2 regions of the Brevundimonas sp. NPDC058933 genome follow, and region 1 is predicted to be linked to the other one. Evidence: predicted binding sites of a transcription regulator. Region 1 holds the regulator's gene; the other holds the start of a gene.
The links. The regulator HrcA, encoded in region 1, represses chaperone genes, less so after heat shock. The targets are predictions, from matches to a motif close to GTTAGCANTCNNNNNNNNNGANTGCTAAC.

Region 1 (5,383 bases):
CGGACGCCCTCAACCCTCATCCGGCCCTTCGGGCCACCTTCTCCCATTGGGAGAAGGGTCTTAAATGGTGAGCATGCCCTCGCCTCGCGAAACCCCGACCGGCCTGCCCGGCTTTCGCCTGTGGCCCAACGCACTGGACGCAGAAGCCCAACAGGCCCTGCTGGCCGAGGTGCTGGCGGCGGCGCAAACCGCGCCCTTCTATCGCCCTGTCACACCCGGCGGTCGGCCCTTTTCCGTCGAGATGACGGGGATGGGGCCGTTGGCCTGGGTCTCGGACCGGGCGGGATATCGCTATCAGCCGACCCATCCGATCACCGACCATTCCTGGCCGCCGATGCCGCAGACCCTGCTCGACCTCTGGGACGCCCTGACCGGCTGGCCCCAACCGCCCGACGCCTGTCTGGTGAACCTCTATCGCCACCAGGCGAAGATGGGCCTGCATCAGGACCGGGACGAGGCCGACCTGCACGCGCCGGTCCTGTCGGTGTCGCTGGGCGATACCGCGGTGTTCCGCATCGGTCCCGCCGAGGGCGGCCGGACCCAGAGCCTGAAGCTGGCCTCGGGCGACGTCTGCGCCCTGACGGGGCCGGCCCGACTGGCGCGGCACGGGATCGACCGGTTGCTGGCGGGGTCGTCGCAACTGGTTCCCGGCGGCGGGCGGATCAATCTGACGCTGAGGCGTGCCCGCTGATCAGGACTCGACGACGACGTCAAAGCCGGGTCACATTCCCCACCTCATTTTGACGCGCACCGGAGACCCGCGATGACCCTGATCACCCGGCCCGAGGGCCTGAGCGCCGACCAGATCGCTCCCAGCCGCCGCAGCCTGGGCATGGCGACCCTCGGCGGCGTCGCCTTCGCGGCCTATGCTCCGGCCGCCCTGAGCCAGGCGGCCAGTCCCATCACCACCGACAGCGCCGGCCTGACCACCGCGACCGTCTCCTGGCCCGCGCCCGACGGCTTCGACCTGCCCGCCTACGTCGCCCGGCCCGAGGGCGAGGGCCCCTTCCCCGTCGTCATCGTCGTGTCCGAGATCTTCGGCGTGCACGAATACATCCGCGACGTCTGCCGCCGCCTGGCCAAGGCCGGCTACGCCGCCATCGCCCCCGCCTTCTTCGTGCGTGAGGAAGACCCAGCCCCGCTCAGCGACATGGCGCGCATCCAGCAGATCGTCGCGACCGCGGGCTACGAACAGGTCATGGGCGACGTAGCCGCTGCGCTGGAATGGATCGGCCTTCAGTCCTGGGCCAATGCGGGCAAGGTCGGGATCACCGGCTTCTGCTGGGGCGGCAAGGTGGTGTGGCAGGCCGTGGCCCGCTTCCCCGCGCTGGACGCCGGGGTCGCCTGGTACGGCCGTCTGGCCCCCGCCGCCACGGCCACCGAAGCGCAGGCCGCCGCCGGACGCCCCTGGCCCGCCAATCTGGCCGCCGACCTCAAGGCCCCGGTCCTGGGTCTCTATGGCGGACAGGACGGCGGGATCCCCAACGACACGGTCAAGGCGACGAATGACGCCCTCGCCGCCGCCGGCAAGACCGACAGCCAGATCATCCTCTATCCTGACGCCCCGCACGGCTTCCACGCCGACTACCGCGCCAGCTACCGCGAGGCGGACGCGAAGGACGGCTGGGCAAGGTTGCTGGCCCTGTTCGAGCAGAAGCTGAAGCACTGACCTCTACCGCTCATCCCGGCGGACGCCGGGATCCAGTGAGAGCCACGCACACAGATTGAAGCCAAAGAACTGGACCCCGGCGTCCGCCGGGGTGAGCGGGGTTTGGGAACCGCCGAAATGAAAAAGGCCCGGAGCGTCTGCTCCGGGCCTTCCCGTTCTCAATCAACCGAAGCTCACGCCTTGGCGTCGAAATTCCCGCCGGTCGTATTGGCTTCCGAATAGGCGCCGCCCGAGGCCGGGCCCGAGCCCTTGGCCGCGACCGCCACCATGGCGGCGCGCACGGTGCGGCCGAACAGGGCGTAGCCGGGCTGCAGGGTCTGGATCACCGTGCCGCCCGGCACGCTGTCCGACGGCTGCTCCATCACAGCCTGATGCAGATGGGGATCGAAAGCCTCGCCCGGCTCGGGCGCGACGCGCGTCAGGCCGTTGGATTCAAAGGCCGACAGCAGGGATTTCTGCGTCAGCTCCAGGCCGGTGACCATGGCCGCCGCAGCGCTGTCGGCCTCAGCAGTCTCCAGCACCTTGGGAGCCGACATCAGTCCGCGCTCCAGGGTGTCGGCCACGCCCAGCAGGTCCTTGGCGAAGCGCTGGATGGCGTAGGCGCGGGCGTCGTTGGCCTGGGTCTCGGCGCGGCGTTTGGTGTTCTCGGCGTCGGCCACGGCGCGCAGGGCGCGGTCCTTCCACTGGTCGCGCTCGGCGATCAGGGCGTCGACCACGGCCATGTCGCCGTCGTCCGCGCCTTCAACTGTGGCGTCGATGGCGGCCTCTCCCATGTCCTGCTCGAGTTGGTCCCGGGTCTCGTCGTTGATGTCGTTCACGTCTCTTGTCCGTCCAGAATCCGGCCCAGCACCCGGGCGGTATAGTCCACCAACGGTATGACACGGGCATAGTTCAGTCTTGCAGGGCCGATGACGCCGATGGCGCCCAGCATCCGCTGCCGACCCGTCATATAGGGCGCCGCGATCACGGCGGAACCCGAAAGCGAAAACAAGCGTGTTTCGGCGCCGATGAAGATGCGCACCCCCTGGGCCGCGCCGACCCCGTCGAGCAGGCCGATCAACTGTTCCTTCTGCTCCAGATCGTCGAACAGGACGCGGACCCGCTCCAGATCCTCAACGGCCTGGGCGTCCTGCAACAGGTTGGCCCGGCCGCGCACGATCAGGGCGCGATCACGCTCGCCCCCGCCGGACCAGGCGGCCAGACCGTCCTCGACCAGACGGGCGGCGGCCACGTTCAGCTCGCGCCGGGCGGCGTCCAGCTCGGCGCTCATCTCGGTGCGCGCCTCGGCCAGGGGGCGGCCCTTCAGCCGGGCGTTGAGGAAGTTGGAGGCCTCGGTCAGGGTCGAGGGCGTCACCCCCGCCAACAGGGGCATCAGCCGGTTCTCGATGGTGCCGTCGTCGCCGACCAGAACCGCCAGGGCCTGATCATGGCCCAGGGCCACGAACTCGACGTGCTTGACGCCTGCGTCTCGCACCGGGCTGGCGACGATGCCCGCCCCGCCGGCCAGGCCGGAAAGCAGGTTGGTGGCGGCGTCCAGCGCCTCTTCGAAATTCCGCCCCTTGCCGGCCAGACGCGCGTCGATCTCGCGTCGCTCGTCCTGACCGATGTCGCCGACCTCCAGCAGGCCGTCGACGAACAGGCGCAGACCTGCATGGGTCGGCACCCGTCCGGACGAGGTGTGCGGCGAGGCCAGCAGGCCCGCCATCGTCAGGTCCTGCATGGTGTTGCGGATCGACGCGGGCGACAGCGCCAGCCCCCCACGCGAGATGGTGCGCGATCCGACCGGCTCGCCCGTTTCCAGATAGGTCTCGACGATGCGACGGAAGATATCGCGCGCACGGGCGTCCAGCGTCCCCAACCCGGCGGGGGCGCTTCCGAACGGCGACGGGTGGGGGGCATACAGGCTCACCGTTTCAGGATAAGCACGCGCCACTCAGGTTCCAAGGAAATCCCATGCGCCCGTCTGAACGCACCCCCGAACAACTCCGCGCCGTCACGCTGGAAACCGGCGTCAACCGCTACGCGGAGGGCTCGTGCCTGGTCTCGTTCGGCCACACCAAGGTCCTGTGCACCGCCTCCATCGAGGAAAAGGTGCCGGGCTGGATGCGCAACACCGGCCAGGGCTGGGTAACGGCCGAATACGGCATGCTGCCCCGCGCCACCCACACGCGCGGTCGTCGTGAAGCCGCCGCCGGCAAGCAGTCGGGCCGCACCCAGGAAATCCAGCGCCTGATCGGCCGTTCTCTCCGCGCTGTGGTGGACCTGAAGGCGCTCGGCGAGCGTCAGGTCCTGATCGACTGCGACGTCATCCAGGCCGACGGCGGCACCCGCACAGCCTCGATCACGGGCGCCTGGGTCGCCATGTCGGCGGCCCTCAACTATCTGACCGACGAGGGCGTGCTGAAGACCAACCCCGTCCTTGATCAGGTGGCGGCCGTATCCTGCGGCATCTTCAACGACCTGCCGGTGCTGGACCTCGACTATGAGGAAGACTCCACCGCCGAGGCCGACAGCAACTTCGTCCTGACCGGCGCCGGCGGCATCGTCGAAATCCAGGCCACGGGCGAGAAGCGCGGCTTCAGCCGGCCCGAGTTCGACCGCCTGTTCCAACTTGCCGAGATCGGCTGCGCCGACCTGTTCGCCCTGCAACGCGCGGCGCTCGGCAAGTAGGCCGGGACGCTAACCAAGGACTAGGCCGCGAGGGCCGATCAAGGCATGGTGGGGCCTTCTGCGAACGGAGACCCCCGCCCCATGCCCCCCATGAAGCGCCCCGCCCTCGCCGCCTCCCTTCTGGCCCTGTCGCTCGCTCTGGCCGGGTGCGGCCAGCCGCAGCCTGCCCCCGCCGATACCTCGAGCGCAGGCGCCGACGCCAAGTTGTCGCAAGAGCCGATCGACGCTGTGCCCTACACGGCCGAGCCGACGCCGGCGCCCGCCCCGGCCGCGCCGCCCAAGCCCAAGACCGAACTCAAGCCAGAGCCTGTCGTCTCCGAACCCGCCGCCGAACCTGCGGGCGAGCCTGGCTCCTGCCTTGCCGAGATCGGCGAGGCCCGCGCAAAACGTCTGGTCGAACGCTGCATCCAGGTCAGCCCCGCCACCCGCCCGCCCTGCAACGTCGCCAACCCCTGCGCCATGATCCAGGGCGAGATCGACCGATCCTGCGCCATGTACGGCCCGGACGAGACCAAGCCGAAGGAATGCGCGGCCTAAGCTCGCCAGGTCTCGGAGAAGACCCGCTGGAAGTTGGCGCCGAGCACTTTTTCAACGACCCGCACGGGCTGGCCACGCTCCAGCAGGGCGCGGGCGATGACCGCGGGCCGGTCGGCCCTGTTCAGGCCGGTGACGAACGGCGGACGACCTTCGCCGGGCGCGGACACCCCGGCGGCCTTGCGGGCGGCGATCGAGGCGTCCCATTCGGCCATGCTCTCGGGCGAGGTGTCGAACGGGGTCAGAATGGCGTCGCTGCCGATGCCGACATGATCCTCGCCGCACACCGACAGGGCGTGCAGCATGTGGGCCATGTAGTCGTCCAGCGACTGCTGTTCGGGGCCGGCGCTGATGTAGCTGAGCCCATAGATGCCGACCACGCCGCCGCTTTCGGCCACGGCGCGCAGCACAGCGTCGCTCTTGTTGCGGGGATGGGCGTAGGCCGAGTGGCAACCGGCGTGGGTGATGGCGACCGGGCGGGTCGAGGCGGCCACGGCCTCCAGGCTGGAA
Region 2 (5,383 bases), 180 kb from region 1:
AACGACGTGACCGTCATTTCATCGGCGTCACCGCAGCCCCGGAAAAGGCTCGAGCTTTTGGGTGCGCGCGCGTGTTCGGCTTCAGCGACTGGGTCGGCGGGCGCTATTCCCTGTGGTCGGCGGTCAGCCTGTCCTGCGTCATCGGTCTGGGCTGGGATGTCTTCCAGGGCTTCCTCGACGGCGCCGCCGCCCTGGACCGGCATTTCCTGGAAGCCCCGCTAGAGACCAACGCCCCCGTCCTTTTGGCCCTGGCCCAGATCTATAACGTCGATGGTCTGCATCGGCCCGCGCGCACCGTCGCCCCCTACGCCCACGCGCTTCGCCGCCTGCCCGCCTTCCTGCAGCAGCTGGAGATGGAATCGAACGGCAAGCGGGTGCGCCGCGATGGTTCTCCGGTCGGGCGCCAGACCTGCCCCGTCGTCTTCGGCGAGCCCGGCACCAACGGCCAGCACGCCTTCTTCCAGCAGATCCATCAGGGGCCGCAGGTGGTCCCGGCCGAGTTCGTCATCGTGGCCCGCACGCACGGCGAGACCCCTGAGAGCCCGCTGTGGTCCAACGCCCTGGCCCAGGGTCAGGCCCTGATGCAGGGCAAGACCGAGGCCCAGGCCCGTGCCGAACTGATCGCCGGCGGCGCGTCCGAAGCCGAGGCCGACCGCCTGGCCCCGCACAAGACCTTCCCCGGCAACCGGCCCTCGACCGCCATCCTGATGGACCGCCTGACGCCGCAGACCCTCGGCGCCCTGATCGCCCTCTATGAACACAAGACCTTCGTCGAGGGCGTGATCTGGGACATCAACAGCTTCGACCAGTGGGGCGTCGAACTGGGCAAGGTTCTGGCCAGGGCCGTCCTCAAGGACGTGGCGGCGGGCGCGCCCTCGGCCGATCTCGACCCCTCGACGGCGGCCTTGCTGACTCGCCTTCTGGCCTGACGCGCGCACGAAAAAGGGGCGGGCGCCGCAACGCCCGCCCCTCTCGTGTTTCAGTTCCCTATCAATAGGGGTCGATGCTGCGCACTCGACCATCGCTGCTGGCCACGCAGACCGAGCGATAGGACCCGGTCCCCATCACCATCTGCCAGTCGCCATTGCCCAGATCACGCACGCTGATCGGCGTCGAGCTGCCGCGCGGCCGGCTCTGATAGTCATCGGCGCGGGCCGAGCAGGCCTGTTGCGCGGCCCAGGGCGCACGGCGAACATGGTCCGTGTTGGAGGCGCGACGATTGCCCCGTTCAGCCTCTCCCGCCAGATAGCCGTCGTGATAGGCCTCGCTGTCGTTGCGATCATAGTTGGAGCCGTAGAGGGCGTCCTGATAACCGCGTGAATAGTCGTTGTCGTGGCTGTCGTCGCGATTGTCGTGGCTGCGGTTGTGGTGGGCCAAGGCCGCCGCCAGACCGATCACCGCCGCCCCGGCCAGAACGGCCGCCGCCGCATTGCTTCCACTGTCGCGCGAGCCGCCGCCGTCGCAGAGATTGCGGTCCATCCGGTCGATCGAGGCGTAACGGCCGTCCGTGGTGGTGATCTGGACGCAGTCATCGCCGCGCCGCCAGTAGCTCCACTTGGAGTTTCCGCCCTCCTGGGTGCGGACGAAGGCATAGCCCCGGCTCTGCACCGCCCCTTCCGCCTGACCGGCGCGCGCGCCGACCAGATCGCGCAGGTCCGGCGGCGTCTGGGCGGCCGCCGGGAAGGAGGCCGCCAGCAGGGCCGCGGCGGCGAGAACGGCGACGGGCGCCTTGGGCAGGGTCATGAGGACTTCTCGGCTGTTCGATGTTGGGAGGACGAAATCGAAGCGACGGCGCACTGTTGGTCAGCATCGACCAACAATGGTGGTTGTTCAATCCCGACGGTCGGTGGAACTGCCCGCCAGCGTCGCCGTTTCACGGCTTCAATCCGGAGAGATCTGATGTTCCGATACGCCGTCCTCGCCGCGTCCGCTCTTGTCGCCATGGGGGCCATCGCCGTCCCTGCCGTCGCCCAGGATCACGGGCGCACTGAACGGGTCCAGTTCGCGCGCGGGGCCTCGTCCGCCACCCTGCAGGGCAATGTCCACGGCTACGACTCGGTCGACTATGTCGTAGGCGCCCGTCGCGGTCAGACCCTGACCGTAAGCATGCGGACCACCAACGCCTCGGCCTATTTCAACGTCCTGCCCAGCGGCGGCGACACGGCGCTGGACGGCGCGGCCAATGTCGTCAACTGGCGCGGCGCCCTGCCGGCCAACGGCGACTATGTCGTCCGCGTCTATCTGATGCGCAACGCCGCCCGCCGCGACGAGCACGCCAACTACACCCTGACCGTCGGCGTGCGCTGACGCCAGATGCAAAAAGGCCCGGCGTCGCCGCCGGGCCTTTCTTCATTCAGGCGCCAGATCCTACCAGCGGCGGTCGTAGCGATAGTCGCGACGGTTGTCGTGGCGGTCATAGCGACGGTCGTAGCGGTCACGGCCCTGATAGCGGCCGTTGTTGTAGTAGCCGTCGCGGCTGTTGATGCCGTGGTCGCGCTCCCAGTGGCCCTGGTTGCGGTAGCAGCGGCCGCCGCGGTAATATTCGCAGCCGCTGCCGCGGTTGGTCGCCGTGGCGCCCAGAGCCGCGCCGGCCAGGGCGCCGCCCGCGACATAGCGTCCGTCGCCGTTGCCGATGATGGCGCCGGCCACGCCGCCGACGACGGCGCCCAGCACCGCGTCACGGCCGGTGTTGTCGCGATCACGGTCGCGATAGTTCTGGGCGGCGACAGGCGAGGCCGCCAGCATCGTCAGGGCCACAGCGCCGACGCCGATCTTGGAAATAGTCTTCATGGCGGGCTCCTTTCGAAAGCCGGTTGATCCGTTGTCCTTGTTTTAGGGGGTCCCTGCTGAACGACCCCAAGGGCGGCCGTTCATATTCAAGTCATCTTCGGCGCGGGAATTCGGCGGGCTCCGCCCTTGACGGTCCCCCACCCTCCCCCTAACTCCCGTCGCGTTAGCACTCGGGGAGGGCGGCTGCCAAAGCCGCAAGGTCCGGGGCTCAAATCGACACCTATCAGGAGATCATCAGATGGCGTTTCGTCCTCTCGGCGACCGCGTGCTGGTCAAGCGCGTTGAAGAAGAATCCAAGACCAAGGGCGGGATCATCATCCCCGACACCGCCAAGGAAAAGCCCCAGGAAGGCGAAGTCGTCTCCGTCGGCCCCGGCGTTCGCGATGAATCCGGCAAGGTCAACGCTCTCGAGCTGAAGGCCGGCGACCGCATCCTGTTCGGCAAGTGGTCGGGCACGGAAGTGAAGATCGACGGCGACGACCTGATCATCATGAAGGAATCCGACGTCCTGGGCGTGCTGTCGTAAGACAGGCCCGGTTTCCGGATTTTCTTTTAAAACCATCTAGATAGGAGCTGCCCACATGGCCGCTAAAATCGTAAAATTCAACACCGACGCTCGCGACAAGATGCTGCGCGGCGTCAACGTCCTGGCTGACGCCGTCAAGGTGACCCTGGGTCCCAAGGGCCGCAACGTCGTGATCCAGAAGTCCTTCGGCGCCCCGCGCTCGACCAAGGACGGCGTCTCGGTCGCCAAAGAGATCGAGCTGGAAGACGCCTTCGAGAACATGGGCGCCCAGATGATCCGCGAAGTCGCCTCCAAGGCGAACGACAACGCGGGCGACGGCACCACCACCGCCACCGTCCTGGCTCAGGCCATCGTGCAAGAGGGCCTCAAGGCCGTCGCCGCCGGCATGAACCCGATGGACCTGAAGCGCGGCATCGATCTGGCCGTCGGCGTGGCTCTGGACGAGGTCAAGGCCATCTCCAAGCCGGTCTCGAACAACTCGGAAATCGCCCAGGTCGGCACCATCTCGGCCAACGGCGACGCTGAAATCGGCGAGCTGATCGCCCTGGCCATGGCCAAGGTCGGCAACGAAGGCGTCATCACGGTCGAAGAAGCCAAGACGGCTGAAACCACCGTCGACATCGTCGAAGGCATGCAGTTCGACCGCGGCTACCTGTCGCCCTACTTCATCACCAACGCCGACAAGATGGAGGTCTCCCTCGAAGAGCCCCTCATCCTGCTCCACGAGAAGAAGCTGACCTCGCTGCAGCCCATGCTGCCGGTGCTGGAAGCCGTGGTTCAGTCGGGCCGTCCCCTGCTGATCATCGCCGAAGACATCGAAGGCGAAGCCCTGGCCACCCTGGTGGTCAACAAGCTGCGCGGCGGCCTGCGCGTCGCCGCCGTCAAGGCTCCGGGATTCGGCGATCGCCGCAAGGCCATGCTGGAAGACATCGCCATCCTGACGGGCGGCCAGGTCATCTCGGAAGACCTCGGCATCAAGCTTGAGACCGTCACCCTCGACATGCTCGGCAAGGCCAAGAAGGTCCAGATCACCAAGGACGACACCACCATCGTCGAAGGCGCCGGTGAGAAAGAGGGCATCGAAGCCCGCGTCGGTCAGATCAAGCGTCAGATCGAGGACACCACCTCGGACTACGACAAGGAAAAGCTGCAAGAGCGTCTGGCCAAGCTGGCTGGCGGCGTCGCCGTCCTGCGCGTCGGCGGCTCGACCGAAGTCGAAGTGAAGGAAAAGAAGGACCGCGTCGACGACGCCCTCAACGCCACCCGCGCCGCTGCCGATGAAGGCATCGTACCGGGCGGCGGCGTCGCCCTGCTGATCGCTTCCAAGAAGCTGGCTGACCTCAAGGGCGCCAACGCCGATCAGAACGCCGGCATCGCCATCGTCCGTCGCGCCCTCCAGGCTCCGATCCGTCAGATCTCGGAAAACTCGGGCGTCGAAGGCTCGATCGTGGTCGGCAAGGTCATGGAATCGAACGACGCTTCGTTCGGCTTCAACGCCCAGACCGAAGAGTACGGCGACCTCGTCCAGATGGGTGTGATCGATCCGGCCAAGGTGGTCCGTTCGGCTCTGAAGTCGGCCGCCTCGGTCGCCGGCATCATGATCACCACGGAAGCCGCCATCGCTGACGCCCCCAAGAAGGGCGGCGCCGGCGGCGCCCCTGACATGGGCGGAATGGGCGGCATGGGCGGCATGGACTTCTAAGTCCAAGCCCACCCAGGCTAGAACCAAGGAAGGGCGGGACCGAAAGGTCCCGCCCTTTTTCTATGCGCCGCGCCTCTCCCTCCCCTTCATGGGGAGGGTGGCTGAGGCCGTCAGGCCGAAGCCGGGTGGGGCGGCAGAGCAAATCAGACGTTGCGCTTTGTATCGCCTCGCCCTCCCCACCCGGTCTACGCTTCGCTCCGACCACCCTCCCCATGAAGGGGAGGGAGAAGGACCTACCCCGTCTCCCCCACTGCCCGCTTCGCCAGCCGCGCGCCCTCGACCACCGCCGGGTCGTCCCGCGCGGTGTCCAGCAGCCAGTCGCGGAAGCGGGCGATCTTGGGGGTCAGACGGCGGGCGGGCGGGTA

Region 2: the regulator HrcA is predicted to act here: its motif matches at 2,953-2,981, upstream of groES (co-chaperone GroES).

Annotation. Positions count from the first base shown of each region.
Region 1 is NZ_JBMOSL010000002.1:300,056-305,438, reverse strand. It holds gene ACOZBP_RS07425 (alpha-ketoglutarate-dependent dioxygenase AlkB family protein) at 65-691, shown strand; gene ACOZBP_RS07420 (dienelactone hydrolase family protein) at 764-1,669, shown strand; gene grpE (nucleotide exchange factor GrpE) at 1,843-2,487, opposite strand; gene hrcA (heat-inducible transcriptional repressor HrcA) at 2,484-3,572, opposite strand; gene rph (ribonuclease PH) at 3,623-4,339, shown strand; gene ACOZBP_RS07400 (hypothetical protein) at 4,421-4,876, shown strand; gene ACOZBP_RS07395 (dipeptidase) at 4,873-5,383, opposite strand, start outside.
Region 2 is NZ_JBMOSL010000002.1:118,088-123,470, forward strand. It holds gene pgi (glucose-6-phosphate isomerase) at 1-929, shown strand, start outside; gene ACOZBP_RS06490 (hypothetical protein) at 991-1,743, opposite strand; gene ACOZBP_RS06495 (hypothetical protein) at 1,900-2,307, shown strand; gene ACOZBP_RS06500 (hypothetical protein) at 2,368-2,790, opposite strand; gene groES (co-chaperone GroES) at 3,029-3,316, shown strand; gene groL (chaperonin GroEL) at 3,372-5,018, shown strand; gene ACOZBP_RS06515 (LysR substrate-binding domain-containing protein) at 5,252-5,383, opposite strand, start outside.